DNA from 2 places in the Pseudoalteromonas sp. MB47 genome. Region 2 is predicted to be linked to the other one. Evidence: riboswitches for the same ligand, from Rfam matches in the RefSeq annotation. Region 2 holds a riboswitch; the other holds the start of a gene.

Region 1 (13,401 bases), on a different contig from region 2:
CGCGTTTTATGACAGCGTAACAGACAGAAGTTAAGAAACTAAAGTAGACAATTACTTGATATCAGAATTCCAGATTTATTAATTTGCTCAAAAGAGCGAATTAAACCAAATTTGCTTGGTGACAATAGCGTTTTGGACCCACCTGACCCCATGCCGAACTCAGTAGTGAAACGAAACAGCGCCGATGATAGTGTAGCAGCTGCTATGTGAAAGTAGGTCATCGCCAGGCTCCAAATTAAAGTGTTAGGTTTCTCATAGCAGCTGCTATGTGTCTCTCTACCGCTGTAGGCACTTGGTCATATCCAGGCTCCAAATTCAGTCGCAAGACTTTAAATTAAGTCGAAAGACTATAAATAAAATAATAAGAAAATTGAAAAGAATTTTCTTGGTGACAATAGCGTTTTGGACCCACCTGACCCCATGCCGAACTCAGTAGTGAAACGAAACAGCGCCGATGATAGTGTAGCAGCTGCTATGTGAAAGTAGGTCATCGCCAGGATCCTATTAAAGAAAGCCCGATTCGAAAGAATCGGGCTTTTTTGCGTCTGGGAGCTGTCAGCTTTCAGCCGTTAGACGTCAGCTGAAATACAGAGATATCAGAGGTTAGATGTCAGTTGAACTGTGTGGTTGTTTAGTACCGAGACTCCCTCAGCATTCACTCTGTTCATTCTCCAGGTAGGTTGGGTAGAGCGTAGCGAAACCCAACACGAGTTAGCGAGTTGCTAGTTAGCAAGGATAAAGTTTAAATTTCAAGGTCAAGTCTGGCGTAAGAATGGCTTCAGCAATGAATATTTTTGTTTTATTATTTCGGCACTGAAGTGCCTCCTACAAGATTTTATTACTTAAAGAGACTCTGCCCCAAATACCCACACCGCGCGGCTGATCGCTGACGGCTGAAAGCTGATAGCTCTGTGTTGGGTTTCGCTGTGCTCTACCCAACCTACGCCAGATCCTCAAACTTTTCCCTTTCTAACTTGCAACTTTACTCTCGCAAACTTGCTTCCCCTACCTTGTTATGCGATAAAGTGTTTTATATTTGTAATACAATTAAGGTTTGCTGTGTCTCGTAAGAAAACGACCAAGTCAAAAGGTTCTTCAGGTTTAAATCGTAAAAATAGTGAAGCATTTATTGCTAAGTTCTCATCGCATCCAGATACACATCTATGTCCGTCGGGCTTAATGTATAAAGTGATTGATGAAGTTGAAGGGGAGCGAGTAACAGAGTTTGATACAGTGGTTATTAATCAACGTATTATGCTTGCTGATGGCAATGTGATTGCCGACAGTTATAAAGCGGGTATGCCTGAGGTGTTCGCTTTATCTGAAGCTATAGAAGGGTTAAGAGAAGGTTTGCTATTAATGAATATTGGCTCTCGTTATGAATTTGTGATCCCTCCAGAGCTTGCTTGGGGTAAAAAAGGTAACGGTGGCAAAATTGGCGCAAATGCAGTGCTGCATTTTGATGTTCGTTTAATGCGTTTAGCTTAACTCTCTGAGTATAACAGCCTTAGCATAAGTCGACAGAGTATTTAAAACGCGTTAACGTTCACTATTAGTTTACTGAGGAACATTATGGCCGCATTTACTTCACGAGTTTACTTTCTTCGCCATGGCGAAATAGCTACGCCTGGAATTCTTTCTGGGCAAATCGATGTCGATTTATCAGAGCTTGGTCATAAGCAAATGCGCCAAGCCTCTGCTGAGCTCATAAATTTAAATGCCATATATAGCTCACCACTAAAGCGTTGCTCAGTCCAAGCTGATTATTTAGCAAATCAGCACTCACTGCATGTACAGTATTATAACGCGCTGAAAGAGTTTAATTTTGGTGATTGGGATGGCCAAGACTACCAACAACTTTGGCAGCAAACAAGTAAGCCTCATATTGGTGATTTTTGGCAACACCCTTGGCAAGTAAACGTACCAAATGGTGAATCTATGGCAGACTTTTACGCCCGGGTAGAGGCATGGTGGCAAACATTTTTACAATCACTATGTGAATCCAGGCATGAACAGTCATTGGTAATAAGTCATGCAGGTGTGATTAAACAAATCCTCGCTATTGTTTGTCAGATGCCAAAACAATCAGCCACGCATTTAAATGTTTTTCACCTTCCTTATGCGGGGCTTATTACACTCGATGTATATATAGATGAACAAGGACAGGCTTGGCCCAAAATTGTTTTTTAGCCATCTAGAGCGATATTCATTGAATTATTTACTTAGCCCGCCATAATACTCATATGCTATGGAATGGAGTGAAATTCTCCAGCTGTTCCCGCAACTGTAATCCATCTAAATAATGGTCAGCCAGATACTTAGCACTAACAATTAATCATCGAGCGGGTCAACTCACGTCATTTTCTGGTACTTACCAGTGCTTTCTTGTGCGTTGCAATTACTCGCCAAGAGAGAATAAGCTTGCAACAAAATAGCCTTAGCGCTGCGCCATTAATATCAGTGTCTGATTTAAGTTGGGGTACTGCGAATAAAACTATACTTAAATCAATTAACCTTGAGTTAAAAGCAGGGCAGTTTATCGGTCTACTCGGCCCTAATGGTGCGGGTAAATCAAGCTTGCTGCGTTGCCTTTATCGTTACTTGAAACCTCAGCAAGGGGTTGTTTTGCTGAGCGGTCAAGATATCTGGCAAATCAGTGCTGATGAATATGCAAAGCAGGTTGCAGTGGTTTTACAAGAGTCTCCATCGCAGTTTAATTTGTCTTTGTTCGATGTAGTGAGTTTAGGCTTAACACCTCATAAGCGACTTTTCAGCGGCACGTCTGCCAATGATAAGCAGCGAATATATCAAGCTATAGAGCAGGTTGGTTTGTCTCATCATAGTGAGCAAGCATTTGATTCGCTCTCAGGTGGCGAAAAGCAAAGAGCGCTTATTGCACGCTCTATCGTACAACAACCTAAGTTGCTCATCATGGATGAGCCTACCAGCCACCTTGATGTTAAATATCAAATTCAAATAATGGAGTTAGCAAAGTCCCTCGATGTGACTGTGCTTGCCTCGTTTCATGACTTAAATCTCGCAGCAAGTTTGTGTGATGAACTCATCGTGATTGATGAGGGGTGCTTGGTTTGTCAGGGGCAACCAAAAGCGGTACTTACTGAGCAGCTGTTGAGTGATGTATTTGGTGTCTGCGCAGCGGTATCTGCTCACCCGCAATCAAGTACTGATAAGTTTATTCCGCACATCACTTATTTTTATGGCTATCAGACACAGGAGCATCAACATGACTGATGCAATGCGTTTAAGTATCTGTGTTGTCGTAGGGCTTATTAGTTGTTTTTTAGCATTGAGCTTTGGTGCTGCAAATACGCCACTGAGTGATGTTTTTAATGGTTTGTTTAGCCAAGGTAGCGATGAATTTGTGCAGCGTATTATTTGGCAGTTACGTATGCCCAGAACAATGCTGGCATTTTTAGCAGGTTCTGGGCTGGCTCTTGCAGGATTAATTTTGCAGACCGTAACCCGAAACCCGCTTGCTGACCCTTACTTGTTTGGTATTTCTTCTGGGGCTTCATTTGGTGTGGTGTGCTTTATAGCCCTAACCGGTGTGAGTTTTGGCTTTAGTATGTCAGTTGCAGCATTTGCCGGAAGCTTACTTTCTATGCTGTTGCTTATTGCTATTGCAGGGCGTCGCCATGTTGGCCAAGTTGAAGCCATGTTACTCGCTGGTGTTGCTTTATCTTTCTTATTTAGTGCTCTGACTAGTCTGCTGCTTTATTTTAGCGATCCACAAGCCATCACCGCTATCTTGTTTTGGACGATGGGCAGTTTTTCTCGTGCCCAGTGGGGCACTCTTTGGCTGCCATTTGCCGTTATTATTGCCTGTATGACGCTGATGATTGCATTTCGTCGTCAGCTAAATGCAATGCTGCTCGGTGATGAAAGTGCTGCGACTTTGGGGATTCATGTGCAACGCTTTCGGATCATGATGCTGCTGTTAAGTTCATTGATCACAGCGGTGCTTGTTGCTATGTGTGGAGGCGTTGGTTTTGTCGGCCTGATGATCCCACATATTGTGCGCTACTTTTCGCCGCAAGGCAGCAGCCATAACTTAGTTATGACATCCTTGGTCGGTGGTATTTTTATGGTGTGGGTCGATGTGTTATGCCGAACCCTTTTGAACAACCAAGAACTACCTGTTGGTGTGATCACAGCCGCTATCGGTAGTGTGTTCTTTTTATTCTTACTTTATTTTCGTAAACAGAGCAGGTAGCGAATGTTTAATATCATGCCTATTGATCAGCAATTTTCAGCTGTAATTCAACAAAAAATAGACCTTAAAACAAAGCCGCTAGGCGCTTTAGGTCAGCTTGAAAGTTGTGCCAAACAATTAACGCTAATTTTTTCAAAGCAGCTTGATAGTGAGCAGGCGCTAGTTGCCTTTAAACCGGTTATTTCAAACCCTTCTCTAGTTGTATTTGCAGGCGATCATGGTGTGGCAAACCAAGGCGTGTCAATTGCTCCTAGCAGCGTTACATCACAAATGGTGGCAAACTTTGCAGCAGGAGGCGCAGCTATTAACGTGTTTTGTCGTCAGTTGGGCTGGCAGCTGGAAGTTGTGGATGCAGGAACTCTCAATACTTCACACGATAAAAGTGTGCATAACCAGCGTTTAGGTGACATCACTGCACCACTGAATACTGAAATGGCTATGTCTCTTAATCAGGTTAAAAAAGGGTTTGCATTAGCCAAGCAGCGAGTTCATTCACTCTATGAGCAAGGCTGCAATACCATCGCCTTTGGTGAGATGGGCATTGGCAATACCACAAGTGCTGCGGCATTAATGGCTGCCATTTTGTCTTTACCTGCCAGCCAATGTGTTGGTAAAGGCACAGGTGTGAGCGACGAGGTTATAGCTAAAAAAATTAAAGTTGTTGAGCAAGCCCTTCAATTACATCAAGCTCACTTTGATGACCCACTAATGACACTTGCGGCATTAGGTGGTTTTGAAATTGTTCAGATCACCGGTGCCATTTTAGCTGCTGCGGAACTTGGTATGGCGGTGATCGTGGATGGCTTTATTTGCACTGCAGCAGCGCTTGTTGCAACTCGCATTAATGCAAACGCTCGCGATTATATGTTATTTGCTCATGCCTCAGATGAGCAAGGGCATAAAGCAATGCTCAATGCCTTGCACGCATCGCCTTTATTGCAGCTTGATTTACGTTTAGGAGAGGGCACCGGGGCTGCGCTTGCCTTACCTTTACTGCAAGCATCTTTGGCATTTTACAATGACATGGCAAGTTTTGCCGATGCCAATGTTGAGCAAGTTGTCTGATATGAGCGCTGAACAATACACTTCTGACTCTACCCCAAGTCAGCTTCAACTATTTTTACTGGCGCTTAGTTTTTTAACGCGGATACCCGTTAAATTAAACTTTGCAGTATCGAGTCAGGCACTCAATCAGGCCAGCCGCTATTTTGCATTGGTCGGTGTAATATTAGGTGTACTTTTAGCGCTGATCTTTTTACTGCTAAGTTGGTTATTCCCTGCAGCCATTGCAGTCGCGTTAGTTATGGCGTTTAGCTTGATAATCACAGGGGCATTCCATGAAGATGGCCTTGCAGATGTCTGGGATGGCTTTGGTGGTGGTTGGCAAGTAGCAGATAAGCTGAGCATTATGAAAGATAGTCGCTTAGGTACCTATGGTGCTGCGGCGCTTGTGATGGCCTTATTAATTAAGTACCAAACACTCGTCGCACTTAGTGAAGTAACCAGTACTGTGATTATTGCACTTGTTTTAGGGCAAAGCTTAAGTCGGGTTGTAGCAACAAGTTTAATTGCAGACATGGACTATGTAAGTCAGGACGCCACATCTAAAGTAAAACCCATTGCGATGCATTTAAGCACGCAGAGTTATCAAATACTGCTAGCAACTGGCGGTGCGGTGTTAGCAATTGCATGGTTGTTTTTTGGCTTCACTCTAGGGCAATTATTAATACTCATCAGTGTGCTTTGTGTTACTCGCTTACTATTAAAGCGCTGGTTTGAAAAACAGTTATCTGGCTACACCGGCGATTGCTTAGGGGCAGCCCAGCAAGTATCTGAGCTTGTTACTTACCTTTGCTTGGTGAGTTTATTATGAGCCAACAACATACTTTAATTTTAGGCGGTGCTCGCAGCGGTAAAAGCCGTTTTGCTGAGCAGCTGGCAACAGATTCAAACAAGCCGCTTATCTATATTGCCACAGCAAATGCGGGTGATGAAGAAATGACAGCCCGAATTAATAGGCATCAAGCAGAGCGCGCTAAGCATTGGCAGCTTGTCGAAGAGCCTTTGTATTTGGCTAAAGCACTACAACAATATAGCCATGCTGAAAACTGTATTTTAGTGGACTGTTTAACCCTATGGTTGAGTAATTGCTTATGCCAGCAGGGTGAAGCATTTTGGCTTGAGCAAAAAGCGGCCTTACTCGATGTGCTATCGCAATTGCCGGGTGAGGTGATTTTTGTCAGCAATGAAGTGGGTCATGGTATTGTGCCGCTCGGTGAATTAAGCCGTCAGTTTGTTGATCATTCAGGTTGGTTACATCAAGCCTTAGCACAGCAAGTTGCACGTGTTGAGTTTGTGATTGCAGGTCTTGCACAAACCTTAAAAAGAGAACAATGATGAAAACATTAATGGTGCAAGGCACGACCTCAGATGCAGGTAAAAGTACTCTTGTAGCAGCACTTTGCCGGATCTTTGCTAATCGAGGCATTAAGGTTGCGCCTTTTAAGCCACAAAATATGGCGTTAAATAGCGCCGTAACCGAAGATGGTGGCGAAATAGGTCGCGCACAAGCTTTGCAAGCAGTAGCGGCAAAAGTCCCCGCAGAAGTCGATTTTAACCCTATCTTATTAAAACCTAATAGCGATACCGGAGCGCAGGTAATCGTCCATGGCAAAGCGCTTTCGAATATGGAAGCGGGCAGTTATCACGACTACAAAAAAGTGGCGATGGATGCAGTTCTTACTTCGCAGCAGCGTTTAAGTGAACGTTTTGAATTACTGGTTGTTGAAGGTGCAGGGAGCCCAGCAGAAATTAACCTGCGCGAAAACGACATTGCTAATATGGGTTACGCTGAGGCGGTTGATTGCCCGGTGATCATCATTGCCGATATCGATAAAGGGGGCGTGTTTGCTCATTTAGTCGGAACGTTAGCCTTGTTGTCTGAGTCGGAGCAAGCGCGCGTTAAAGGCTTTGTGATTAACCGTTTTCGTGGTGATATTGCGTTATTGCAAGGAGGCCTTGATTGGTTAGAGCAATACACCAATAAGCCAGTGCTTGGGGTGTTACCTTATTTACATGACTTAGCACTCGATGCAGAAGATGCCGTTGCTATAACTAATCAGGTAGATAAACCGCAATTACGCATAGCCGTGTTGCTACTTCCTCATATTAGTAATCACACAGACTTCGATGCACTGCGATTACAACCAGAAATTGATTTACAGTATGTACGTCATACCCAGGCTATTCCAAGTGTTGACCTGATTATTATTCCGGGCAGTAAAAATGTACTCGGTGATTTAGCGTTTTTAAAAAATGAAGGCTGGCATAAACAAATAACACGTCATCTACGCTATGGCGGTAAAGTGCTGGGAGTATGTGGTGGGCTGCAGATGCTAGGCAACTACCTTACTGATCCACATGCTGTGGAATCTAATTTAGGCAGCGCAGCAGGGCTTGGGCTTGCTGACTTTGAAACGCAATTAGGGCAACAAAAAGTACTAAGCCAAGTCTCTGGTACTCTTCATTTAAACAATAGCGATAAAGCAATATCTGGTTATGAAATTCACGCCGGGATTAGTCAAGGGCCGGCACTTGAAAAGCCATTTTTGAGTTTTAATGAACACCCAAGTGGATTCAAAGTAGATGGTTTTATTAGTGATGATAACCAAGTAGCAGGTACTTACTTACATGGCTTGTTCGATACCCCTGAAGGCGTATCTGAGCTAATAACTTGGCTTGCACCAAATAGCCAAATTAAGCCGATTGATATTAACTTAAACCGTGAACAGCAGTTAAACCGTTTAGCTAGTGTAGTAGCAGAGAATCTCGATATTGAACAAATCATCAATATTTATGAGAACTTCAATTTAGAGACATAAGGAACAACAATGAGCGAACAGAATCAAGATAAGCACCAACAACGCCAGCAAAAAGTAAAAGAAAAAGTCGACGAACGGATTGCTGCTGCACAAAAAGAGCAGGGTATTTTTCAGGTTATAACTGGCAACGGTAAAGGGAAATCGACTTCTGGGTTTGGTACTGTTGCACGTGCGGTAGGTCACGGAATGAAAGCAGCTGTATGTCAGTTTATTAAAGGCACATGGGAGTGCGGTGAACGTAACCTACTCGAAAAAGCGGGGGTTGAATTTGTTATTATGAACACCGGTTTTACTTGGGAAACACAAAACAAAGAGTCAGATACCGTTGCTGCGCAAGTGACATGGCAAGAAGCAAAAAGAATGCTGAAGGATGAGTCAATTAACCTCGTTATGCTAGATGAAATAACCTATATGATCACCTACGGCTATATTGATTTAGACGACGTGCTGGAGGCAGTTAGCTCTCGCCCTGCTATGCAATCGGTGATTATTACAGGTCGTGGTGCGCACCGAAAACTAACCGACTTAGCTGATACAGTCAGTGAAGTCAGAAACGTAAAACACGCTTTTGATGCAGGAATAAAAGCACAAAAAGGGTTCGATTATTAACATGAGAACCATTAAGTTTGCACTCGTAAGTGTTTTATTTTATTTACCAACATTGGCTCAGGCTAATGAAATAAAAGAGCCTCAACGTATTGTTGCCTTAGCCCCACATATCGTTGAAAACCTGTTTGCGATTGGTGCTGGAGAGCGCATTGTGGGTACTGTTGACTATGCAGACTTTCCTCAGCAAGCGAATGAGATCGAACGGGTAGGTGGCTATTACGGGATTAACATGGAAAAACTGTTGTCGTTAAAACCAGACCTAGTTCTGGCTTGGAAAACGGGTAACAAAGCCGAAGATCTCGCTTACATTGAAAAGTTAGGTATTCCGGTAGCGTACAGCAATCCAAATCAGGTTGATAATGTGGCAGATGAACTACGTAAACTAGGCACGCTTACGCATTTGCAAACCAAGGCAAATAAAGTAGCCAAACAGTTTGAAACTAAACTCAATGCTATTCGCAGAGCGCAAGAAGGAAAACCGAAAGTGTCGGTGTTTTATCAATTATGGCCTGAGCCAATGATGACAGTTGGCGGAAATACTTGGATCAATCAGCTATTAACTATTTGTCATGCGGATAATGTGTTTGCTAATAGTGATACAGACTACCCGCGCATTAGTATTGAAAATGTATTGGTTGCCAATCCAGAGGTCGTGATTATTCCAGATGAAAAATCAAAAAAGCCTCAGCCTAAAATTGATTGGCGACAATGGCCTGAATTGCCAGCAGTGCAACATAACCAGTTTATTAGTGTAAACGCAGACTTATTGCACCGTTTTACAATCCGTATGCTTGATGGTTTGACCGACATGTGTGGTAAAATAGACGTTTCTCGTCAGCAAATACAGGCTTCAAAATGAACGATTGGCAAACATTTCTAGATACTGAGCTTGCTAAGCCCTACATGCAAGAAACCTTACAATATGTGGCCGATAGACGCGCAGCAGGCGTTACCGTTTATCCCAAAGACGAACAGGTATTCTCAGCTTTTGATGCTACCCCTTTGAATGAAGTTAAGGTGGTTATTTTAGGGCAAGATCCTTACCACGGAGAAGGGCAAGCCCATGGTTTGTGCTTTTCGGTATTACCAGAAGTTAAAAAGCTGCCCCCGTCTTTGAAAAATATGTATAAAGAGTTGGCTACTGATATAGAAGGTTTTGAGATACCTCATCATGGCTATTTGCAAAGCTGGGCCGAACAAGGCGTGTTCTTACTCAACACAGTATTAACGGTTGAGCAAGGGCAAGCTCATTCTCATAAGCATCTTGGCTGGGAAAAGTTTACTGATGCAGTAATTGCGCTTATCAATCAGCACTGTGACGGTGTGGTGTTTGTGTTATGGGGCGCACATGCTCAGAAAAAAGGTAAACACATTGATACCTCGCGTCATCATGTGATCCAAGGCCCGCATCCATCACCGCTTTCTGCACATCGTGGCTTTTTTGGTTGTCAGCATTTTTCAAAGACAAACCAGCTGCTTACTGATCAAAATAAAGCACCAGTAAATTGGTCGTTGCCGCAAATGCAAAAGGCCCTTACGGGCCTTTAATTAAAAGTCTAATTCATCAAGCTCAACGCTGTCTGTGAAATAGTCTAACTCCTGTAGTTCTTTGCGAAGTCTATGCTTGTCTTTCAACGCTTCGATTTCGCGCCATTTTCTCTTTTTATTTTTTGTAGAGGTCTTTTTTGTTGTACTAGGACCTTCTAATATTTCTAAAATATCGTCTAGGCTATCCATGAACTTCTCCTATTGATTTTTTGAACCTCGGAAATACCTATACCACAGGCTGCTCAAAAATAGAATAAAAAAGTGACAATACTGTTACAGAACTGTGATTGATAGATGAATAGATCAAAGAAGGTGGTTTTTTAGAAACAAAAACGCCACCTAGCGGTGGCGTTTTAAAAAATACTGTAATTTAAATTACATTGCTTTAAAGCGTGCTTCTAATTCAAGCTGTGCTTGAGCAAAAGAACGAATACCCTCAGCAAGTTTTTCTGTTGCCATAGCATCTTGGTTATGTAACCAGCGGAATTGGCCTTCAGTTAGTGGTGCTGGTTTTTCTTCAACAGTAAAGTCGTTCTCTAGTAGGTACTCTTGTGCATCCGTTAATTGGCCTAACTCTTCTAAAAGAGCAGGGCTAATCGTTAACTTATCACATCCAGTCAGTGCGATGATCTCGCCTGTGTTACGGAAGCTTGCGCCCATAACAACCGTTTTGTAATCGTGGCGTTTGTAGAATTCGTAAATGCTACGTACAGATTGCACACCTGGATCGTTTAGCGGATCAGTTGGCTTTTCCATACCGTTAGCAACGTGCCAGTCTAAGATACGGCCAACGAATGGTGAAATTAAGAATACATTTGCATCGGCACATGCGCGTGCTTGTGCTTCAGAGAATAACAGCGTTAAGTTACACTTAGTACCTTCTTTTTCAAGCTGCTCAGCGGCTTTGATACCTTCCCAAGTTGATGCAACTTTGATTAGGATTTTATCTTTGCTAACACCTTCTTTTTCGTAAAGGCTCAGTAAAGTGTGGGCTTTGTCGATAGTCGCTTGAGTATCAAATGATAAACGTGCGTCTACTTCTGTAGAGATATAACCAGGTACGATTTCGCTAATTTCTTTACCAATTAATACAGCAAAGTAATCACATGCTAACTCAAGCTGTTTAGCTGCATCTTGCTCGGTTTCTTTGGCATATTGCCACGCTTTATCTAAATAAGGCTTATACGCTTCAATTTCACTGGCTTTTAAAAGTAGAGATGGGTTTGTTGTTGCATCTTCTGGTTGGTGTTTTTTGATAGCTTCAATATCACCTGTATCTGCAACAATAGATGAATGCTGTTTAAGCCTTTGTAGTGCTGAAGTCATTTGCTTTCCTCATTCCAAGCAAGTTAAAAGAAAATCCATTATAGCGGCCTTTATGCTGCAACACTATGACAGTGTTTAATAGGTCAAATGTCCTTAATACAGAAAACTAGAACATTATGTATGAAAAGAACAGCGGATAAAGGCAGGACGAAACAAAACGTGCATTTTGATTCAATTAATGTTGAAATTGACATCAAACAAATTACAAGTCAATAGCTAAGTATGATCACTGTTATTTCACCTGCAAAAAATTTAGATTACGAAACACCAGCCACGACCGATAAATTCACTCAACCTGAATTACTCGAGCACAGCGAAGAGTTAATGTCAGTTTGCCGTGATTTAACACCAGCGCAAATTGGTAGCCTAATGAAAATCAGCGATAAACTAGCTGGTTTGAATGCGGCACGTTTCGCCGAGTGGTCACAGCCATTTACGCAAGACAATGCAAAACAAGCCGTGCTAGCCTTTAATGGTGATGTATACGGTGGCTTAGATGCGCAAACTCTAAGCGATGCTGATTTTGATTACGCACAGTCGCACTTACGTATTTTGTCTGGTCTTTATGGTGTGCTTAAACCATTAGATTTAATGCAAGCTTACCGCCTTGAAATGGGTACTAAGTTAGAAAACCCACGCGGTAAAAACTTATATGAGTTTTGGGGCAGTGTTATCGCCGAAAAGCTAAATACAGTGCTTGTTGAGCAAGATAGCAAATACTTGGTAAACCTTGCTTCGAATGAGTATTTTAAAGCGGTTGATAAAAAAGCATTAAATGCACAAATCATCACTCCACATTTTAAAGACTGTAAAAACGGCCAATATAAAGTGATCAGCTTTTATGCGAAAAAAGCCCGCGGCATGATGGCACGTTACATCATTGAAAATAAAATCACCCAATTAAGTGATTTAAAAGATTTCACCGTTGCAGGTTATTACTTTAGCAGCGATGCTACGGCAAAAGAATTAGAGCCTGTTTTCTTACGGGAAGAGCAGAACTAAACTTTTAGTAAAATGAATTAAAACAGCCGTGCTAAGCACGGCTTTTTTGTGCTTGTATGAAACTGGCGCTTATTTTGCAAAACAGCAGTTATGTTTCTTAATGTATCAGGTAGTCGCATGTTAAAAATACCAACTGTCGGTGAAGCCGAAAAGCTTATAGAAGAAAAGCTCGGTGGCTGGGTTGATATCATCATAAGCCATATCCCTAACTTTATTGTTGCAGTAATCATTACTATCGTGTTTTCACTGCTGGCACGTATCGTTGGTTCAATGCTTAGAAAGCTATTACGCCGTTCGTTAGAGTCTTCACAAATAGCAGATTTAATGTCATCGATAGTAAAAGTCATCGTATTATGTGTAGGCTTATTTGTAGCCCTTGATTTCTTGGGCCTCAGAGGCACGGTCACCTCATTACTAGCTGGTGCGGGTATCGTAGGCCTCGCTATTGGTTTTGCCTTTCAGGACATGACAGAGAACCTTATAGCGGGTATTGCCATGGGTATTCGCAAACCATTCAAAACGGGTGATGTGATTCGCACCGAAAGCGTGTTTGGTACCGTTAAGGCGATTAACCTTAGAAACACCCTCATTGAGAACTTTTATGGGCAACTTATCTTAGTGCCTAACAAGATTCTATTTAGAAATATACTCAGTAACTACAGCACCTTAGGTGTGCGTCGTATCGAGGTACCAGTAGGTATTTCGTATGCCGATGACCCCGAGCAAGCCGCTGAGGTGATTGTTAAAAAAATCAATGAGTTTGATTTTGTGATTAAACAAGAAGAAACCGCCGTTTATGCC
Region 2 (18,230 bases):
TCACTGCCATGGCGATATGATTGAGCACGCACTTTTAGTGCAGGAAGATTTTTATCCATAAACAGAGAAGTAAAAAATAAACATCACAATTGTGACCAATATTATTTTTCTGAGCGTTAAACAATAATTACACTTTGGTGCTTTACTCATTCTAAACCTTTCTTAATTTGTCACAATAAAGGAACAAATTAGCATAACTTTTCACTTTTACGCTAAATGCACAAATTTATGAGATACCTGACATACGTGGCACGTACTAATTTTGTACACTACACTCAACTAAATTTCTGGTAACACGACGATGTACTCTACACAATCTGGTAAGGCACTATTCCCTTTTATTATTACCCTTTTTCTAGGGTTATGCATTTACTTATACCTTCCTTCGAGCCAAGGTGAGCAGAGCAACTTCTCAGGCGCTGCAACTCAAGTAACAGCTCACACTGTCACATCTGAAGAAAATGCTGTGCTCATAGAAGCAATAGGTAGCGCTCGTGCTAACCAAGCGATCTATATTCGCAGTGCGCAAAACGATTATGTTACAGATATATTTTTCAATGATGGCGACTTAGTCAGTAAAGGTCAAAAACTGGTTCAGTTACAGTCTCAAGAAGAAGAATTAGCAGTTAAAGAGCTAAGCATTAATTTACGCGAAGAGCGCCGTCAACTTGATCGTCTCACTGAGCTATCACGCTCACAATCAACGGCTAAATCTTTACTAGAAGAGCAGCTTTCACGTGTTGATGCAACCGAGGCGCAGCTTGAGAGCGCCAAAACCAAGCTGGCAGAAATGACAATTAAAGCACCGTTTTCTGGCTTACTTGGCAAGCGCGAGATTTCAATTGGTACTTATGTTAGCAATACTACAAACATCACCACCCTTGATGATATCAGTATCATTAAAGTCGACTTTAAAGTGCCAGAAAAATACCTAGCGCAGTTACAACTGGGTATGAAAGTGATGACGCAAAATGATGCTTACCCAGAAAAAACCTTCAACGGTAAAGTGACCCACATTAGCTCGCGTATCGATTCAGTCACTCGTAGCGTTGAAGTGACAGCAAGCTTTATCAATGAAAAAGGCCTATTACGCCCAGGCATGCTGTTAAATACAGCATTAGAGTTAAGCTCAAACCAAGCGCTAATGGTACCAGAGAAAGCCGTCATTCCTCAGCAAGACAAACACTACGTGTTCCAAATTGAAGATGGCGTTGCTAACAAAGTCGAAGTACATGTAGCGGGTCGTCACAATGGCTGGGTAGCTATTGATAAAGGCCTTGAAAATGGTCAGCAAGTCGTGACTGAAGGCATCATTAAGATCCGTACTGGCAGCAAAGTAAGTATCAAGGGCTAAACCATGAAAATTACTGATACTAGCGTTAAACGCCCGGTCTTTGCGATCGTAATAAACCTGTTGTTACTTACCTTTGGTTTGGTGGCATTTTCTATGCTACCACTGCGCGAATACCCAGATATTGAAACACCGATTGTTAGTGTGAGCACTGATTACACCGGCGCCAGCGCAGAGATCATTGAAACTAAAATCACCCAAGTACTCGAAAACCGCATTTCGGGTATCGAAGGCATTAAAAGTATTAACTCGTCGAGCCGAAATGGCCGCTCAAACATCACCATTGAGTTTAATATCAGCCGCGATATCGATGCCGCATCAAACGATGTACGCGAACGTGTAGCCCGAGCCCTTGATAGCTTACCTGAGCAAGTTCGCCCACCAGAGGTCTCTAAATCAAACAGTGATGAAAGCCCAATTGCCTGGTTCGTACTAAACAGTACTACCATGGATTCATTACAGTTATCTGATTACGCACAGCGCTTTATTGTTGACCGATTAGCCGTTGTTGATGGTGTTTCTAACGTACGCGTGGGTGGCGAGCGTAAATACGCCATGAAAATCTGGTTAAACCGTAAAGCGATGGCAGCACGCGGTATTACCAGTAGCGATATTGAAAACACCTTACGCACTGAAAACGTTGAATTACCCGCCGGTGAAATCGAATCTATCGACCGTGATTTTACAGTACGTACCGCGCGTAGTTATAAAGATCAGCGAGATTTTAGAAACTTAGTGATCAAACGTGGTGATGATGGCTATTTAGTACGTTTAGGTGAAGTGGCTGATGTTCACCTAGAAGCTGCTGACGACGAAAGCTTATTCCGTGGTAATGGCCGTAATATGATTGGTTTGGGTATCGTCAAGCAAGCCAAAGCCAATACCCTAACAGTGGTTGATAATGCCCGCGCAGAGCTTGAAAAAATTAAGCGTAACCTGCCAGAAGGTACCACCATTCAAGACAGCTATGACTCATCTATTTTCATCAAAGAGTCTATTGATGAAGTATATAGAACCCTTGGGATTTCAATGGCGCTGGTTGTATTGGTTATTTACCTATTCTTAGGCAATATTCGCGCAACCCTAGTGCCTGCTGTAACCGTACCAGTGGCGTTAGTGGGTAGCTTTATGTTCTTGCTCGCTATGGGTTACTCAATCAACTTGTTAACTCTTCTGGCACTCGTGCTTGCTATCGGTTTGGTAGTGGATGATGCGATTGTAATGCTTGAGAATATTCACCGCCGTATAGAGCTGGGTGAACCACCACTGCTTGCTGCATTTCGTGGTGCCCGTGAAGTTGGCTTTGCGATTATTGCCACCACCCTCGTACTGATTGCGGTGTTCGTGCCACTAGTGTTTATGGATGGCCGTATTGGTGCCCTATTCACAGAATTTGCGATGGCAGTAAGCGCCGCAGTGTTCTTCTCTAGTATTACGGCATTAACACTTTCTCCAGCGCTTTGCTCTAAAGTATTGAAAGCTTCAGAAAAAGAAAGCAAGTTTAGCCAGTGGATGGATAGAACCTTTAACAAAATCGAAAACGCCTATCGTAACTCGCTGGCTTCAAATATGAGCCGTAAATGGAGCTTGCTACTGACTATGATTTTGGCTGGTGTTGCCAGCTTTATGCTGTTTCAAAAAGTGCCTTCAGAGCTTACGCCAAAAGAAGACCGCGGTACTTTCTTTATCATGATGAGTGGTCCTGAGGGCGCAAGTTATGAAAATAACGCTGCAAACATGGCAAAAATTGAAGAACGTTTAATGCCTTACTCTGAATCTGGTGAATTAAGCCGAGTGCTTGTTCGTGTACCTGGCTGGGGCGGCCAAGGTGGTGTTGCTATCATTGGTATGGCCGACTGGGATAAGCGTAAGCGCTCAACATGGGAAGTAATGGACGAAATCAGCGGCAAAATGACTGAAGTGACCGATGTGCGTGCATTTGCAATTATGCGCCGTGGTATTGGTGGCGGTGGTTCATCTCGCCCGATTGAATTTGTACTGCAAGGTAACGATTACGACCAACTAGCCGATTGGCGAGACCGTATTATTAAGCGCGCTGAGAAAAACCCAGGCATGGTAAGAATCGATCATGATTACAAAGAAACGTTCCCGCAGTTTTTAATCAACATTGATAAAAACAAAGCCGCTGATTTAGGGGTTTCTGTATCGGATGTGGGCCGCACACTCGAAACCATGTTAGGCCAACGCCGCGTAACGACCTTTATCGACCGCGGTGAAGAATACGATGTGATTTTAAAAGGCACCAAAGAAGACTTTGCTAATCCGACTGATATCTCAAATATCTATTTAAAATCACGCAGTGGCGAATTAGTACCGCTTGATAGCTTAATTAGCTTAAAAGAAGAAGCCACTGCATCGCGTTTAAACCGTTATAACCGTATGCGCGCAATTACGTTAAGTGCGAACTTAGCAGATGGTTATACCCTAGAAGAAGCGCTTAACTTCTTAAATCAAGTTGCAGCAGAAGAAAACGACATCGACGGTGCAATCGACTACAAGGGTGAATCGCAGCTGTTCTATGAAGGCGCATCGGCAATGACCTATGTATTCATACTGGCATTGACAGTCACCTTTTTGGTACTTGCTGCCCAGTTTGAAAGCTTTATTCACCCATTTGTGATCATGCTTACTGTGCCACTTGGTTTAGTGGGAGCATTATTTGGTTTGTGGTACACCGGACTTACTCTTAATATTTACAGCCAAATTGGTATTGTAATGCTGATAGGTTTAAGTGCGAAAAACGGTATCTTGATTGTTGAGTTCGCCAACCAACTGCGCGATAAAGGCGTTGAGTTTAACGAAGCGATTAGCCAAGCTGCTACGCAGCGTTTACGCCCAATTATTATGACCTCATTGACCACAGTAATGAGCTCGGTACCGCTAGTTCTTGCAAGTGGCCCAGGTGCAGAAAGCCGCATGGTAATTGGTGTGGTGGTGTTTACTGGTGTTATTGTTGCAACCTTACTTACCTTATTCGTGGTACCTGCAGCATACAGTGCACTTGCTCGAAATACTCAGTCGCCTGAGTACTTACAAAGCAAGTTAGAACAACAAGCAAAAGACAAGCCGTTAGAAGAAATTTAAAACGCACTTTATTGATACAAAACGCCGTCTTTACGGCGTTTTGTTTTTTCGGCTATAGTCAGCAAAACGATAAGGGAGTTTAATATGGATAACAACATACAAATTGCCACTTTTGGCGGCGGCTGCTTTTGGTGTATTGATGCCGCATTTAGACGTGTGAAAGGCGTGCTTAATGTCAGCTCTGGCTATGCAGGCGGTGAGATTGAAAACCCTAGTTATCAGCAAATTTGTACTGGCTTAACGGGTCACGCTGAGGTGGTTCAGCTCGATTTTGACTGTAGTATCGTGAGCTATAACACCCTGCTTGAAATGTTCTTCACTTTACACGATGCCACACAATTAAACCGCCAAGGTAATGATGTCGGCACTCAGTATCGCAGTGTTATTTACTATCATAATGAACAGCAAAAAGCAGAATCTCAAGCCATGATTGATGCTTTACAAAAGCAAATTCGTGAGCCGATTGTCACCGAGCTGAGTCCGCTTACAAACTTTTACCCTGCAGAGCAGTACCATCAAGACTATTACAATGAAAACCCAAATCAAGGTTATTGCAGTATTCTTATTGCCCCAAAGCTTGCAAAGTTCGAACAGTATTACGCAGCTAAACTTAAATGAAAAAAGCCCGCTAAGTAGGTAGCGAGCTTTTAAACGCAGAACTAATAATTTTCCTTATTATTAGAACTGATAACGGGCACCTACAAACAAGCGACGCTCGGCCGTGTTGTAATAATAAAATTCGTCGTTGATGTAATCACCATCTAGGTCTGTACCATAGGCATCAACGGCGTTGTACTCTTTATCGAATAGGTTTTCTACACGAAGTGACACTGTTAAGTTGTCAGTCGCTTGGTAGTGACCAACTAAATTCCATAACGTATACGATGGTAAGTGCGTTAACTTGCCGTCACGATCACCACGGTATTGCATATCGATACCAGCATCAAAATCACCCCATGCTTTGTTTAATGACCAATTCACACTGTGATTTGACACATAGGTTAGTGACTGACCTGTCTCAGTATCTTCCGCTGAAAGGTAGGTAAAGTTAAAGCTGTGATCAAAGCCAAACACTTGGTTTTTAAAGCTAAACTCAACACCTTCGTGGCGAGCTTCGTTTATATTAGTTGGGATCCACTGCCCTGATGCATTTGGTGCCCAAGCGATTTTGTTGTCGATTTCGCTGCGGAAAATCGCAATATCAAGGCTGATATCATTCACATTGAGTGATAAGCCAAGCTCTTGGTTATCTGATGTTTCAGGGTTTAACTCTGGGTTACCTGAGCCCGGGTAATATAGGTCATTAAATGTTGGAGATTTAAAACCTGTGCTTTGACTTACGCGGAATGTAGCGATGTCATTTAAGTGATAGCCAACAGCTGCAGTGTAAGTTGTTTCATCACCAAACTGCTGATCATCATCTTGGCGAACGGTTAGGTTTGCCAGCACGTGTTCGTCGTCATAATAAGCGCCAACAAACGCAGCGAATACTTCACGGCTGTCTTTTAAATAAGTACCTGAGTTAGTGTTCACTTCATCTTTATACCAATTCAGACCGCCACTAAGAGTCAGTGCTTGATTGAAAAAGTATTGGCCATTGTAATCAATTTGCTCACGCTCAGTTTCAAACTTATCAACCACCGTTGCACCCGTGTAATCAATGCGTGAGTCATCTGAGCTATCACTTGATATGGCAATATCAATGGCATGACTGTGTTTTTCGAAAGCCTTTTTCCAACCTAGTGAAGCTTGGTAATTTTCGAACTCGCCTTTTTCTACGGTGCTGTCTGCAGGGCTATAAGCACTATCGTATTTTGCTTCGCCTTCTGAGTATTGTGCTTGCGCTAAAAACTCACCTAACTGCTCATTTTGATAACCAAGATTAAAGCCAAGGTTTTTGTTCTCGTAGCCGTCTTCATCTGGCGCTAAGCCTTGCAGAACATCAAAACCATCTGTTTTTTCATAACCGGCATTAACGGCAACATCAACACCTGCAAACTGACCACCTGTCGCTACTTGGTACTCTTGGTAAGAGTCTGAGCCAAAAGTAACATCTAAGGTCGTGTTTTGTGCTTTACGGGTAATGATATTAATTACACCAGCTAGCGCATCAGAACCATATACAGCTGCACGTGAGCCTTTAATTACTTCAACACGCTCAATACTGTTTAAAGGAATATTGCTAATACTTTTATAGCCAAGTGTTGCAGAGCCTGTGCGTACACCATCAATTAAAATAAGTGTATGACGAGAACTTGCACCACGTAATGACACACCAGAGCTTTGCCCAAAACCACCATTGGCATTAATTTGAAAGCCTGCTTGAGTGGCTAGTAAGCTTGGTAAGTCACGCACATAGCTTGCTTCAATATCAGCGCGGTCAATGACAGTAACGCTGGCTAATACATCATTAATTGATTGTTCGAATTTATTGGCAGAAACTGTGATGTGCTCGATTGATTGCTCGTCAGCAGATACAGAAAAAGACAACGCAGCAGCAACCGCTACGCCTAACGCAGATTTATTTAGCATGATATCCCCTAGCCTGTGCCCACCGCACACGCGAATAGTAAGTTACTTCAAGGCCGGTCTCCGGACTCTGTACATGCATGGCATCTACATTACCGTTGCGGGGGCAGTGTTGGCATTGTTTTCTCCCTGAAAACGCACCAACTTCCCGATTATCTTGCGACTATTTCACCCTTTGAAATAAAACGTATCTGAAGATACAGCAAGCACCTCGAAAATAGGCCGTTATTGTGATGATTTTGGGGAGGAAAGTCAATGGACGGCTATACTTCTAAACCAAAGTTTTAAGTCTAAAGCTTCAAGCTGCAAGTTAAGTGCTAAGGTGTAAGCCTAAAGTAAAAAAGCCAATCAGCATGGCTGATTGGCTTTTATAAAACAATGATTACCAGAAATACTCATGGGGTTTCGAGTTTCCTAACGGAAAAACAATTCCTTCTGGGTCAGCACCATTAAGCACAAGCTTACAAAGAGCTTTATTTAAACGTCTTCTTGGCTTGGTCATCGTCATTTTCACCCACCAACTTGGTGTTTGTTGGTAAAAATAAGTACTGTGTGGGCCTGTGTATTTTCTGTTTATTTTACCGTGTTTATTACGATCTATTGCTTTGTTTTTTACTGACATAAATATCCTCTAGCTGAAAATAGCTAGAAGATATCTTTTTCTCTGTAACCTAATATTTGTCTCAAAATACGCTCCTTGTAAAGTTCAAAAACTTGTAGGCTTATAGCTTAAAACTTACAGCTTAAAGCTAAAAACATAGAGTATTAATCGCGGAAGTTTTTGAACTGGAATGGTTGACCTAAATCAGCAGTACGAACAACTTGCATTGCTTCTTGTAAATCATCACGCTTTTTACCAGTTACACGTAATTCTTCACCTTGAATAGCAGCTTGTACTTTAATTTTTGAATCTTTGATTAACTTAACGATTTTCTTCGCTACGTCTTTTTCGATACCTTGCTTAAGAGCAACGTCACGCATTACGTATTTACCGCTACGCGATTCATCTTTAAGCTCAAGGCTAGATACATCTAAGCCACGCTTTGAAATTTTCGCAGCAAGAATGTCAAAAAGTTGCATTACTTGTTGCGGTGCTTCTGCTTTTAACTTGATTACTTTATCACTTAGTTCGATTGATGCATCAACACCACGAAAATCAAAGCGTGTCTCTAGTTCACGCTTTGCATTATCTACTGCATTCTGCGCTTCGTTCATTTCTACTTCAGAAACAATATCAAATGAAGGCATGGGGTTCTCCTAACATAGTCTTTTTTAAATTCATTTATGGTTGGCAATTATAACGCTTATTTGTCGATTCTTTCTATTTTTATCCGGCTTGTTCAGGTGCGATGCAAAAATTGTTTGATATACTGGCCATTCAATTTCGGCATTTTTAGGGTTTATTGTGACAAGGCGTGTTTACCAAGTTATCTTTTTAGCCAGCATTATTGGCTTTACGATTTTGTTTGCCAAAGAAATTAAAGGGGTGAGTAACCTCTTCCCACACGTAGATAAAGTGGCGCATTTTGGTATTTTCTTTGTACTGGCTTTGGTGATGGATAAAGCATTTAAATTACCACTTATGGTGCAAATTTTACTGTTAGCCGGATATGGTGCGGCCATTGAGTTTATGCAAGATATGCTGCCTTACCGTCAAGCCTCGGTTGGTGACTTTATCGCTGACTTTATTGGTGCCATCAGCTATTTTGCTATAAAACTTGGTTTTCATTTAGGTAGAAAGCAACGTAATGGCTAATGTTTTAATTGTTGGCGATGGTGCGATTGGCTTATTGTTTAGCCATTTTTTATCTGCACAACATGACATCACATTACTGACCCGAAAACCAACCTTGACCACACGTTTTTATCAAGCAAGCAATGGCAAATCACACCCTATCAAAGCCCATCTCATTAATCACAAAGAGCTTGGTCATACAGCGCCCTTTGATTTGGTGTTAATAACAGTAAAAGCATTTCAAGTTCAAGCGGCCTTTAAGCAAATAAAACCTTATCTCAGTAGAACATGCCAAATCGTTATTTCTCATAATGGCATGGGTAATGTTGATGAACTTAATGCCCAGCTTTTGAATACGCAAGGATTAGCGTTTTTAACCACGCGTTTAGCTGGTTTTAAAACAACGCCTTATAGCGTAAACCATACAGGTAATGGTGAAAGTGTGCTAGGCGCATGTAATGCAGCTGCAAGCGAAAGGCTCAACGAGCTTGAGCAGCAGTTTAGTTACTTGCCGCATTTTTCTGTGAGCGATGATATTCACTCATTGCGATGGCAAAAACTGTTAGTGAATATTGCCATTAACCCGTTAACAGCAATTCATAACGTAAAAAATGGCCAGTTACGCGCACCACAATTTAGCACGCGCATTATTAATTTACTCAATGAGGCCTGCTTGGTTGCCAATAAACAAGGGGTTAAAGTAAAACTCAGCGAGGCGCTGGATCAAGCCTACTCTGTGATGACAGCCACCGCTGAAAACTTTTCTTCTATGCAACAAGACATCAGCCATAATCGAGAATCTGAAATTGATGCAATTTGTGGTTATGTGTGCGAGCAAGGCGCTAAGTTAGGAATAAAAACCCCCTATAATCAAGCAATGCTCAGCATGATAAAAATAAAAAGTTAAGCTACAAGGAGAAAGGGGAAAGTTCTCGTAATGATTTCAGGCATTAAAAAAGCGCGAACATGTCGCGCTTTTATCAGTATCTTTTACGGACGATACACTTTTACGTTGCTAAAGCCTTCTTCGTGCAAGATCAGCGCTTGTAGCTGACTCATCACACCTTTAGCACAATATAAGTAATATTCTTTATCTTTTGGTAAGTCACCAAATTTAGTTGCTAAGCGGAAGAAAGGTAAATGTACAACTTCAATACCTTCAAGTTCTAGTGGGTTTGCGTCTTCTTCTTCAGGTGAGCGAATATCAACAACAACCGCCCCTTCAGGTAAATCAGATACAGACTCAGCTTCTTTCACCTCTTCTTTTGCTTCGGTGTCGATATCGCGAATATCCATCACACGTGCATTTTCAACAACTGTATTTAGCACGTCGAAGTCAAACTTAGCTTCTTCGGCAAGAATAGTTTTGATTTTAGCTTTAACCGTTGGCTTTTTAGAAATGACGCCACAGTATTCAGGCATGCTTTCTGCCATCTCTGCTGTGCCGATTTGACGCGCAATATTGATAATATCTTGCTTGTCGTGTTGGATTAACGGGCGAATGATTAAAGTTTCCGTCACACGGTCAATCACACTTAGATTAGCCAATGTTTGGCTTGATACCTGACCAATACTTTCGCCAGTCACTAGCGCTTGTACACCTAGTTTTTCTGCAACTTGGCTACCGGCACGCATCATCATACGCTTAAGCACAACACCCATTTGGCTGTTTTCAACATTCTCTAAAATCTCAGCAACAACAGGTTCAAAATCAACAGTAACAAACTTCACTTTGTGAGTAGAGCTGAACTGTTTCCAGATATAATAACTCGCCTGCTTAACACCGATTTCGTGCGCAGCACCACCTAAGTTAAAGAACAAGAAGTGAGTACGCGCACCTTTACGGATCATTTGGTAGCTTGCAACACCAGAGTCAAAACCGCCCGACATAAGCGATAATACATCTTCTTGTGTTGGCAACGGGAAGCCCGCCATACCTAAGTGAGTTTGAGTAACAATGTATGCTTTATCATCACGTACTTCTAAGCGAACAGTCACTTCAGGGTGAGATAATTTAACGCGCGCACCTTCAACATGCTGGTTTAAACCACCACCTACGTAGCGCTCTACATCGCTCGATGTGAAATCATGCTTACCAGAACGTTTACAACGCACACAGAAGGTTTTGCCCGCAATCGTGTGGCCGATTAGTTCAAGTGCTTTTTGGTAAATATCGTCAATTGAGTCGAAGTCTGTTTCTGTTACTTCAATAAACTGTACGATACCTGGAATGCGTTTTAAGCCATCGATAATATCTAAGCGAACTTGCTCAGATTCTAGCAAGCTAACAACAGAGATATTGTCCCAGTTGTTTCTTACCTGCACTTTTTCGTCAACACGACGCAAAACGATCTTAATGTTATTTTCTAATAACTTGGTAAAACGCTTACGAACAGATTTACTCTTGATCGCGATTTCAGGGTGTAATTTGACGATAAATTTAAGCATAGTTCACTCTTAGACTGTGGATTTCACACGCCCTAAGGTATAGCAACCTCAAGGGCGCGCGATTATAACAAAAATTATAGCGTCTAGGAAATAAACTGCTTTGCGGGGTTATTGTTCGCTTTGCTCTGTTTCAGCAAGGGCTAAATACTTGGCTCTTAATTGATTTACTTGCTCTAAGTGTTGCTCGGTGCAATGGGCTTTTAATAGCAGCAATACCTTTAAAATACCGTTATAAATATCGGCTCTGGCAAGTTCACCGCTTAAGCGGCGAGCTTTGATGTAAGGTGTCCAAAAGCTCACGGTCATTTTAAGCATATGCGCAAGCTCTGTGACATCTTCGTCTTCAATGCAGATGATACCGCCTTCTCGTAATGCAAAAAGTACCTCTTTTACTTGCTCCAAAAGCTCTGCTTGAAACGCAATGTAGCCTTTTTTCAGCTCTTCATCACGAGATAAAATATCGCCTAAGTTGTCGTAGAAAAACTGAAAACGCCACATAAGTTCAAATAGCGAATCAAGATAGCCCGCTAGGTTTTCTAGTGCATCATCGTCAGGAGTCAGTGGCTTAAAGTGGGTATGTAAATGGTCGCTATACAAAGCAAATATGTGGCGAATAATATCTTCTTTATTTTTAAAGTGATAATACAAGTTACCAGGGCTTATCCCCATATGCGAAGCGATATGGTTAGTTGTTATGGCACGCTCACCGTGGCGATTAAATAATTCGATGCTGGTGTGTATGATCTTGTCCTTTGTGCTCATAGCCTATTTACTCTGTTTTTTATGATTATTACGGTCCCCAGCCGAGCAGTATAAACAAATGCGCGACAATTAAATACTACCTTGAAAAATATTAACCTCAATCGGCTTAGTACCTTATATAGGTGAAGGTTCCTAATCCGATACGCGTATTTTCTAAGCTGCATAGTCGAGAAAACACTGTTAATATAGCAAGCAAATTTATAAATCGCTGATAGTTATGAACGTTACTGCAATCTATCCGGGCACTTTCGACCCACTTACAAATGGCCATACAGACTTAATTCATCGCGCGGCAAAAATGTTCGATAAAGTGATTGTTGCCATTGCGCATAATCCTAGTAAACAACCCTGCTTTACCCTTGATGAGCGTGTTGAACTTGCTAATAAGATTTTGGCGCACCTTGATAACGTGAGTGTAATTGGTTTTTCTGGCTTATTGGCTGATTTAGCTCGCGACCATAAAGCCGAAGTGCTTATTCGCGGTATTCGTGCTGTGTCTGACTTTGACTATGAATTTCAGTTAGCTAATATGAATCGTCGTCTAAACCCTGATCTAGAAAGTGTATTTTTAACACCAGCAGAAAAGAATTCGTTTATATCATCAACTCTAGTTAAAGAAGTTGCACGCCACAATGGCGATGTGAGCGAGTTTGTTGACCCTATTGTAGCCAAAGCCTTACAGGATAAAATTCACGGATGAAATTAAAAAAGTTCATTAGCTTAACTGCATTACTAATGATCTCTGCGCCAAGTGTTGCTGGGCCATGGATAGAAAGCGACGACCCACTGCTTCGCGCTTCAATCGAAATGCTATTTAACCAGGGCATTATTAAACAGCCTATTAATAGCTACCCATTAATGTGGCAAGGTATCGCACGGGACCTAGACGTTGCCAATACCAGCCAACTTGATGAGCAAAGCTTATTTGCGTATCAGCATGTAAAACATGCTCTTGATAATGCAAAGCAAAAAACTAGTTCAGGTATTCGCCTAAACTACAACAGCGAACCTCTCACTCAGCAAGGTTTTGGTAAACGCCACCAGCAAGAAAGCGGTGTAAATAGTTATGGTTCAATCACAGGGAAGCGTGTTAGCGCTAAAGTGAGTGTAAATTACGCCGATGACGCCCTTGATAAACAGCATGTTACTTATCAAGATAGCTATTTAGCCGTACTCCTGGGTAATTGGTCACTTAGTGCGGAGCAAGTTAGCCATTGGTGGGGGCCAAGTAACGATAATGCCCTACTACTATCAAATAATGCGGCGCCAATGAAAGGTGTTCGCTTCAGCAGAGCAAATACACAATATGTAGGCCCAAGTTGGTTGTCGTTTATCGGTAATTGGCAGTTAACAGGTATCTACGCCAAACAAAAGCCATATCTAAATAGCTCAGAGGACGGTGACTTTTGGGCGCTCCGGTTTGCAAGTACGCCATTAACAGGCCTTGAAATTGCGATTAATAGTGCAGGCTCTGATTATTTAACTAGCCTCGAAATCAACCCTGTTACACTCGAAAGCAGTGAATCAACACACCGTTTAACGAGTTTAGATGTTAAGTATTCAACCACTTTAGCGGCGCAACCAGTGGCATTTTATGCTGAAGTAATGGGTCGAAATGAAAGTGGTTTAGCACCGAGCGAGCCGTTTTATACGCTAGGCGTAGAAAGCTATTTTGGCTCGAAAGAAAGTCTATTAAAAAGCTACTTTGAATACTCAAATACAGAGCAAAACTGTGATCAAATTAGTGATTGCGTATATGGCTCTGGTAGCTATACACAACGCTCACGCTTAATTGGCAGCTCAACACCGCTACAAAGTAAATCGGCTATTCTTGGCGCCTATTACCACACTCTAAATGGTTATGGTGGCCATGCGAAGTTACGTTGGATTGAAAGCGAAACCACACACGCTGAGCTCGCATCAGATACGAGTCAGCTGCAGTTAGAGCTTGGTTATCAGCAATCTGTGTTGAATGGTCTGTGGAAAGTGACAGGGCTTATTTCAAAAGATGAAATAGGTGATGAGTCAGAAACAAACACAGCCCTTAGAACTAGCTGGGAATACCGTTTCTAACCAATTGGGGTCAAGCTGGTTCAGCTTGGCCTCGAACTCGCCTATATAGCTTCACAAGCCCTAAAAAGTCTTTATTACTGAAAAGAGCGATGAGCATCATGATATCCATCAGGTTCACAGTGATACTGTAGACATCCCAAAACCACCAACTTCCAGTATAAGCATAGTTAATATCGAAATACATGGCTAAAAATAGTGATGAATTGACGAGAAGCCCAGTGTACACATAAAGCTTAGCTGGGGCCTGTGCAAGATTTCGCTTTCGAGCAATTAACCATACAATTAGCAGTATTGTTAAATCAGATAGCGCCCAAATGACATAGGCAAAGCTTGAATCTAACATATCATAACCAAGCGCGATATTGAGTAATGGGTCGCTCATCATGTAAGAAATAAACAGTGCAAGTGAGATCCACATCACTGTTTTGTCACCATTCGGTACAGATGATTTCTTTACCATGTTATAAAGAAACGACATCAAAAACCCCCACATGATGAATGCTGCGAGGTATACTCCAAAGTTGTCTTGGATTAGTTTAAGCATTTAACTCTCGCTGAACGCTACATCTAGTCTTAAGGTATTTTAACAATGCCGCTAACTTAAAAAAGTCTTTATTAGTTAACAGGGCGGCCAGCATGGTTAGATCCATCACATTGACTGTGACTGTATATACATCCCATAACCACCACCTTTCTTCGTTCCCGTAAATACTAACATCTAGGTATAAGCAGAAAAACAAGCAGCTATTCGTTAACAAACCAATAATCACATACAACTTGGCTGGGAATTTTTCTATCGGGCTATTTCGACTAATAAGCAGAATGATACCCAAACATGTCAAATCAAGAATACACCAAATAATAAAAATAGAAGCATACCTCAACGACTCTATTTCAAAAGCCATCGATACTAATGGATCGGTGAGTAAGTAAGAGAGAAATATAGCTAAAGAGATCCACATCAAAGTTTTATCTTTACTTACAATTGAGGAGCGACTAACCATATTGAATAAAAAGGTCATCAAAAATCCCCACATGATTAATGTGGCAAAGTATGTACCCAATGTTTGCTGAATAGTTATTATTAAATTATTAATGTTCATAATGATAAGGCCACAGCAAGAATTTAATTAGTAGGTAGGGAGAAATGGAATGTAGAAATATATATGGATAACTTTCGTTAGTTAGTATCCAAGGTTGTTTTTTCTTTGCTTTTTAAATAAGTAGTTCTTAACTTTACCAACAAATAAAAAGTCTTTATTCGTAATTAATGCCACTATCATTAAGAAATCTACAACATTGACACCAATAGAGTAAAAGGTCCAAAACCACCACACCTCTCTATTCCAAAGCACTATCAAATCAATATGAATCAATGCATATAAAACGCTGTTAATAATTAACCCAGCGTATATATATTTCGCTGCAGTAGAAGTTTTAGATAAAAATCGATGAGAAACAAGTATAAAGAGCAGCGTTATAAGGTCATATACAAACCACTCAATGTATAAGTTTGTATTTGAACTTTCAAGTTCAATGAAATGGTTGCTGCTAAAGTAAGAAACAGCCATGAAAAAAGAGGTAATTACTAGAGATTTGTTTTGATTAAGCTCACTAACATAGAAAAACAAATTAAGTAAGAACGCCATCAGCATTCCCAAAACAATAATCGTGTCGAAATGTAAACCGAGCGAGCTTAAATCAAAATACATCTAACTTATTTTTCCAAAAATTATGTCTCTTTTTTATCAGGGAAAACTAAGCCGCCGCCACCGCGTTGGATCTCAGCACCACCAGATAAAGCCAAGGCTTCACTTGATAAAGTTACTGTATCAGATTGCAGGGTTTTATTACTAGTAGTTTGTTCCAAAGCAGGCTTTGTTTGTTGCATTTGGCTGTAAGCTTGCATTTGCAATTGGCTATTGTTTGAAACTTGCATAAGTTAATTCCTTTAAGTTAATTGTTTTTTCAGTGTAGCTTACAATAGCTTGTAAGCTGAGTTAAGCGTTCTCATTTTTTTGACGCTTTTTTATACTTCATCGCGACGTTGCCACCGCATTGATAATAAAAGCAATTAACGATCCAACTTTTACAAAAGTTGATCATTTTGATCATAAAAGTCAGTAAATCTAAATTTCAGACATAAAAAAACGCACAGGGGTAACCGTGCGTTTTTCCTATCCAGGGAAAATTAAGCCACGTGTTTACACGGGATCACCGCGCTATTACTTGGCTTTAAAATATATTCCATTGCCACTTCATCGCAATTATCTTTACGAAGGCAAAGCTCACAATCTTTGATCACTTTTTCTGGCAAACTGTCTTTGCTACAAAAGCTGAAACCTTGGCTTGCAAAAAATTCTGGCACTCTTGTCAGAACAATTACCCGACTAAGCGCCAAGCTTTTGGCTTTTTTTAGCAAATGTTCAACAAGTTGACGTCCCTGCCCGGCAATTCGTGATTCGGGGTCCACCCCGAGCGAGCGAATTTCAGCAAGGCCAGTATCGTAAATATAAAGCGAGGCACAGCCAGCAACTTGGTTTTCAACTTCAGTGACAGCAAACTCATTAATTGAGTGAATCATGTCGCTTTTAGCTCGTGGTAGGTTTTCACCTACCGTAGCCCAATGCTGAATAAGCTTAGCGATAGACTCAACATCATTTAAGGTTGCGTCACGTACCGCTATTTGCTGTTTTTTTTTGCGTATTTGATGGCACTTGTTACTTGCTCGAGAGAGGTACCACCCTGCGCTTGTCTTGCTTTAATACAGGCGTCTATTTCTAATACAGGATATACATCTGATTCGAAAATGCTATGCACTGACTTAAATTGCTCTAAACTTAAATCTTCTAAGTTATTCCCTTGTGCAATAGCCATTTGCACGAGCGTACCAACAATGTGATGACCTTCCCTAAATGGAATACCTTTAGCCACTAAATAATCAGCAAGTTCAGTCGCATTTGAGTGACCACCTTTTGCAGCTGCTAATGTTTTATCTGCATTAACTTTAATGCCTTTGATACACGCTTGCGCCATATGAATACATGCCAGCCAAGTTGGCATCGCATCAAATAAGCCCTCTTTGTCCTCTTGCATATCTTTATTGTAAGCAAGTGGTAGCGCTTTAAGTGTCATCATCATGGCACTGAATGCGCCAAAAACGCGGCCAGTTTTACCACGAATTAACTCTAGTGCGTCTGGGTTTTTCTTTTGCGGCATTAGTGAAGAGCCTGATGTTACCCCATCAGAAAGCTCAATAAAGCCCGCTTCACCCGAATTATAGAAAATTAAATCTTCGGCCATACGCGATAAGTGAATCATCGAAATCGATGCACAGCTTAATAGCTCAACCACAAAATCACGATCTGATACAGCATCAAGGCTATTGCGTGTGGCACCATTAAAGCCTAACCCTTCGGCAAGCATTTGCCTATCAATTGGGTACGCAGTACCGGCTAATGCACCGCTACCAAGTGGGCAATAGTTCATACGGTTTTTGGCATCGCTTAAACGGCTCTCATCACGCTCAAGCATTTCAACATAAGCCATACACCAATGACTAAATAACACAGGTTGTGCACGCTGTAAGTGTGTGTAACCCGGTAAAATAGTGCCAAGCTCACGCTCAGCTAAGGCAATAAACTCACCTTTCAGCTCTGCGATTGCTGCAAGGATATGCTCAGCTGTATCACGACACCACAAGCGGAAATCTGTTGCAACTTGGTCATTACGACTACGACCAGTGTGTAACTTTTTAGCAAGGTCACCCACTTTATCAATCAGTGCTGATTCAACATAAGAATGAATATCTTCATGCCCTGCTACAGCAACTGCTTGTGGGTTTGCTTTAACTTCATCTAACAGCTTATTAAGTGCTGCAACTAAGTCATCGTATTCTTGCTGGTTTAAAACGTTTACTTGTTTTAACGCCCCAGCCCAAGCAACTGAACCAATAATGTCTTGCTCTGCAAGTTGATAATCAAAAGGAAGTGAATCGTTGAATTGTTTAAACGCTTCATCTGGACCCGTAGAAAAACGTCCGCCCCATAGTGCCATTGAACTGTCTCCAAATTCGGCTATTGCCCTGCAATGCAGGGCAATAATTAAATTACTTTTTCGTTAGTGCTGAGATTCTGCTTGAAAGCGAGAATAAACGAATGAAACCTTCTGCATGAGATTGGTCATATACATCATCTTCGCCGAAGGTTGCGAAATCTTCGCTGTATA

Evidence for each region. A riboswitch is a leader RNA that binds a small molecule or an ion and turns the genes downstream of it on or off. The one in region 2 is predicted to bind cobalamin.
Region 1: linked by a shared signal. The riboswitch ahead of IMPJCBKJ_RS20625 (ABC transporter ATP-binding protein) and the one ahead of IMPJCBKJ_RS12310 (TonB-dependent receptor) in region 2 are both predicted to bind cobalamin.

Annotation. Positions count from the first base shown of each region.
Region 1 is NZ_VFBD01000031.1:509,193-522,593, reverse strand. Features, by position in the region: rRNA gene rrf (5S ribosomal RNA) at 115-229, shown strand; rRNA gene rrf (5S ribosomal RNA) at 385-499, shown strand; gene IMPJCBKJ_RS20635 (FKBP-type peptidyl-prolyl cis-trans isomerase) at 1,060-1,488, shown strand; gene IMPJCBKJ_RS20630 (histidine phosphatase family protein) at 1,573-2,190, shown strand; cobalamin riboswitch at 2,203-2,341, shown strand; gene IMPJCBKJ_RS20625 (ABC transporter ATP-binding protein) at 2,422-3,252, shown strand; gene IMPJCBKJ_RS20620 (iron ABC transporter permease) at 3,245-4,234, shown strand; gene cobT (nicotinate-nucleotide--dimethylbenzimidazole phosphoribosyltransferase) at 4,238-5,299, shown strand; gene IMPJCBKJ_RS20610 (adenosylcobinamide-GDP ribazoletransferase) at 5,253-6,107, shown strand; gene cobU (bifunctional adenosylcobinamide kinase/adenosylcobinamide-phosphate guanylyltransferase) at 6,104-6,631, shown strand; gene IMPJCBKJ_RS20600 (cobyric acid synthase) at 6,631-8,115, shown strand; gene cobO (cob(I)yrinic acid a,c-diamide adenosyltransferase) at 8,125-8,724, shown strand; gene IMPJCBKJ_RS20590 (cobalamin-binding protein) at 8,726-9,583, shown strand; gene ung (uracil-DNA glycosylase) at 9,580-10,272, shown strand; gene IMPJCBKJ_RS20580 (DUF3545 family protein) at 10,273-10,461, opposite strand; gene tal (transaldolase) at 10,648-11,598, opposite strand; gene yaaA (peroxide stress protein YaaA) at 11,821-12,600, shown strand; gene IMPJCBKJ_RS20565 (mechanosensitive ion channel family protein) at 12,718-13,401, shown strand, end outside.
Region 2 is NZ_VFBD01000021.1:149,618-167,847, reverse strand. Features, by position in the region: gene IMPJCBKJ_RS12330 (DUF2982 domain-containing protein) at 1-59, opposite strand, end outside; gene IMPJCBKJ_RS12325 (efflux RND transporter periplasmic adaptor subunit) at 302-1,354, shown strand; gene IMPJCBKJ_RS12320 (efflux RND transporter permease subunit) at 1,358-4,456, shown strand; gene msrA (peptide-methionine (S)-S-oxide reductase MsrA) at 4,541-5,074, shown strand; gene IMPJCBKJ_RS12310 (TonB-dependent receptor) at 5,135-6,988, opposite strand; cobalamin riboswitch at 7,022-7,176, opposite strand; gene IMPJCBKJ_RS12305 (hypothetical protein) at 7,368-7,607, opposite strand; gene IMPJCBKJ_RS12300 (YajQ family cyclic di-GMP-binding protein) at 7,751-8,233, opposite strand; gene IMPJCBKJ_RS12295 (VanZ family protein) at 8,391-8,741, shown strand; gene IMPJCBKJ_RS12290 (2-dehydropantoate 2-reductase) at 8,734-9,627, shown strand; gene thiI (tRNA uracil 4-sulfurtransferase ThiI) at 9,711-11,168, opposite strand; gene IMPJCBKJ_RS12280 (TetR/AcrR family transcriptional regulator) at 11,277-11,930, opposite strand; gene coaD (pantetheine-phosphate adenylyltransferase) at 12,148-12,630, shown strand; gene IMPJCBKJ_RS12270 (capsule assembly Wzi family protein) at 12,627-14,003, shown strand; gene IMPJCBKJ_RS12265 (hypothetical protein) at 14,014-14,547, opposite strand; gene IMPJCBKJ_RS12260 (hypothetical protein) at 14,540-15,106, opposite strand; gene IMPJCBKJ_RS12255 (hypothetical protein) at 15,188-15,652, opposite strand; gene IMPJCBKJ_RS12250 (hypothetical protein) at 15,736-15,942, opposite strand; partial or broken gene argH (argininosuccinate lyase) at 16,195-18,059, opposite strand; gene IMPJCBKJ_RS12240 (argininosuccinate synthase) at 18,112-18,230, opposite strand, start outside.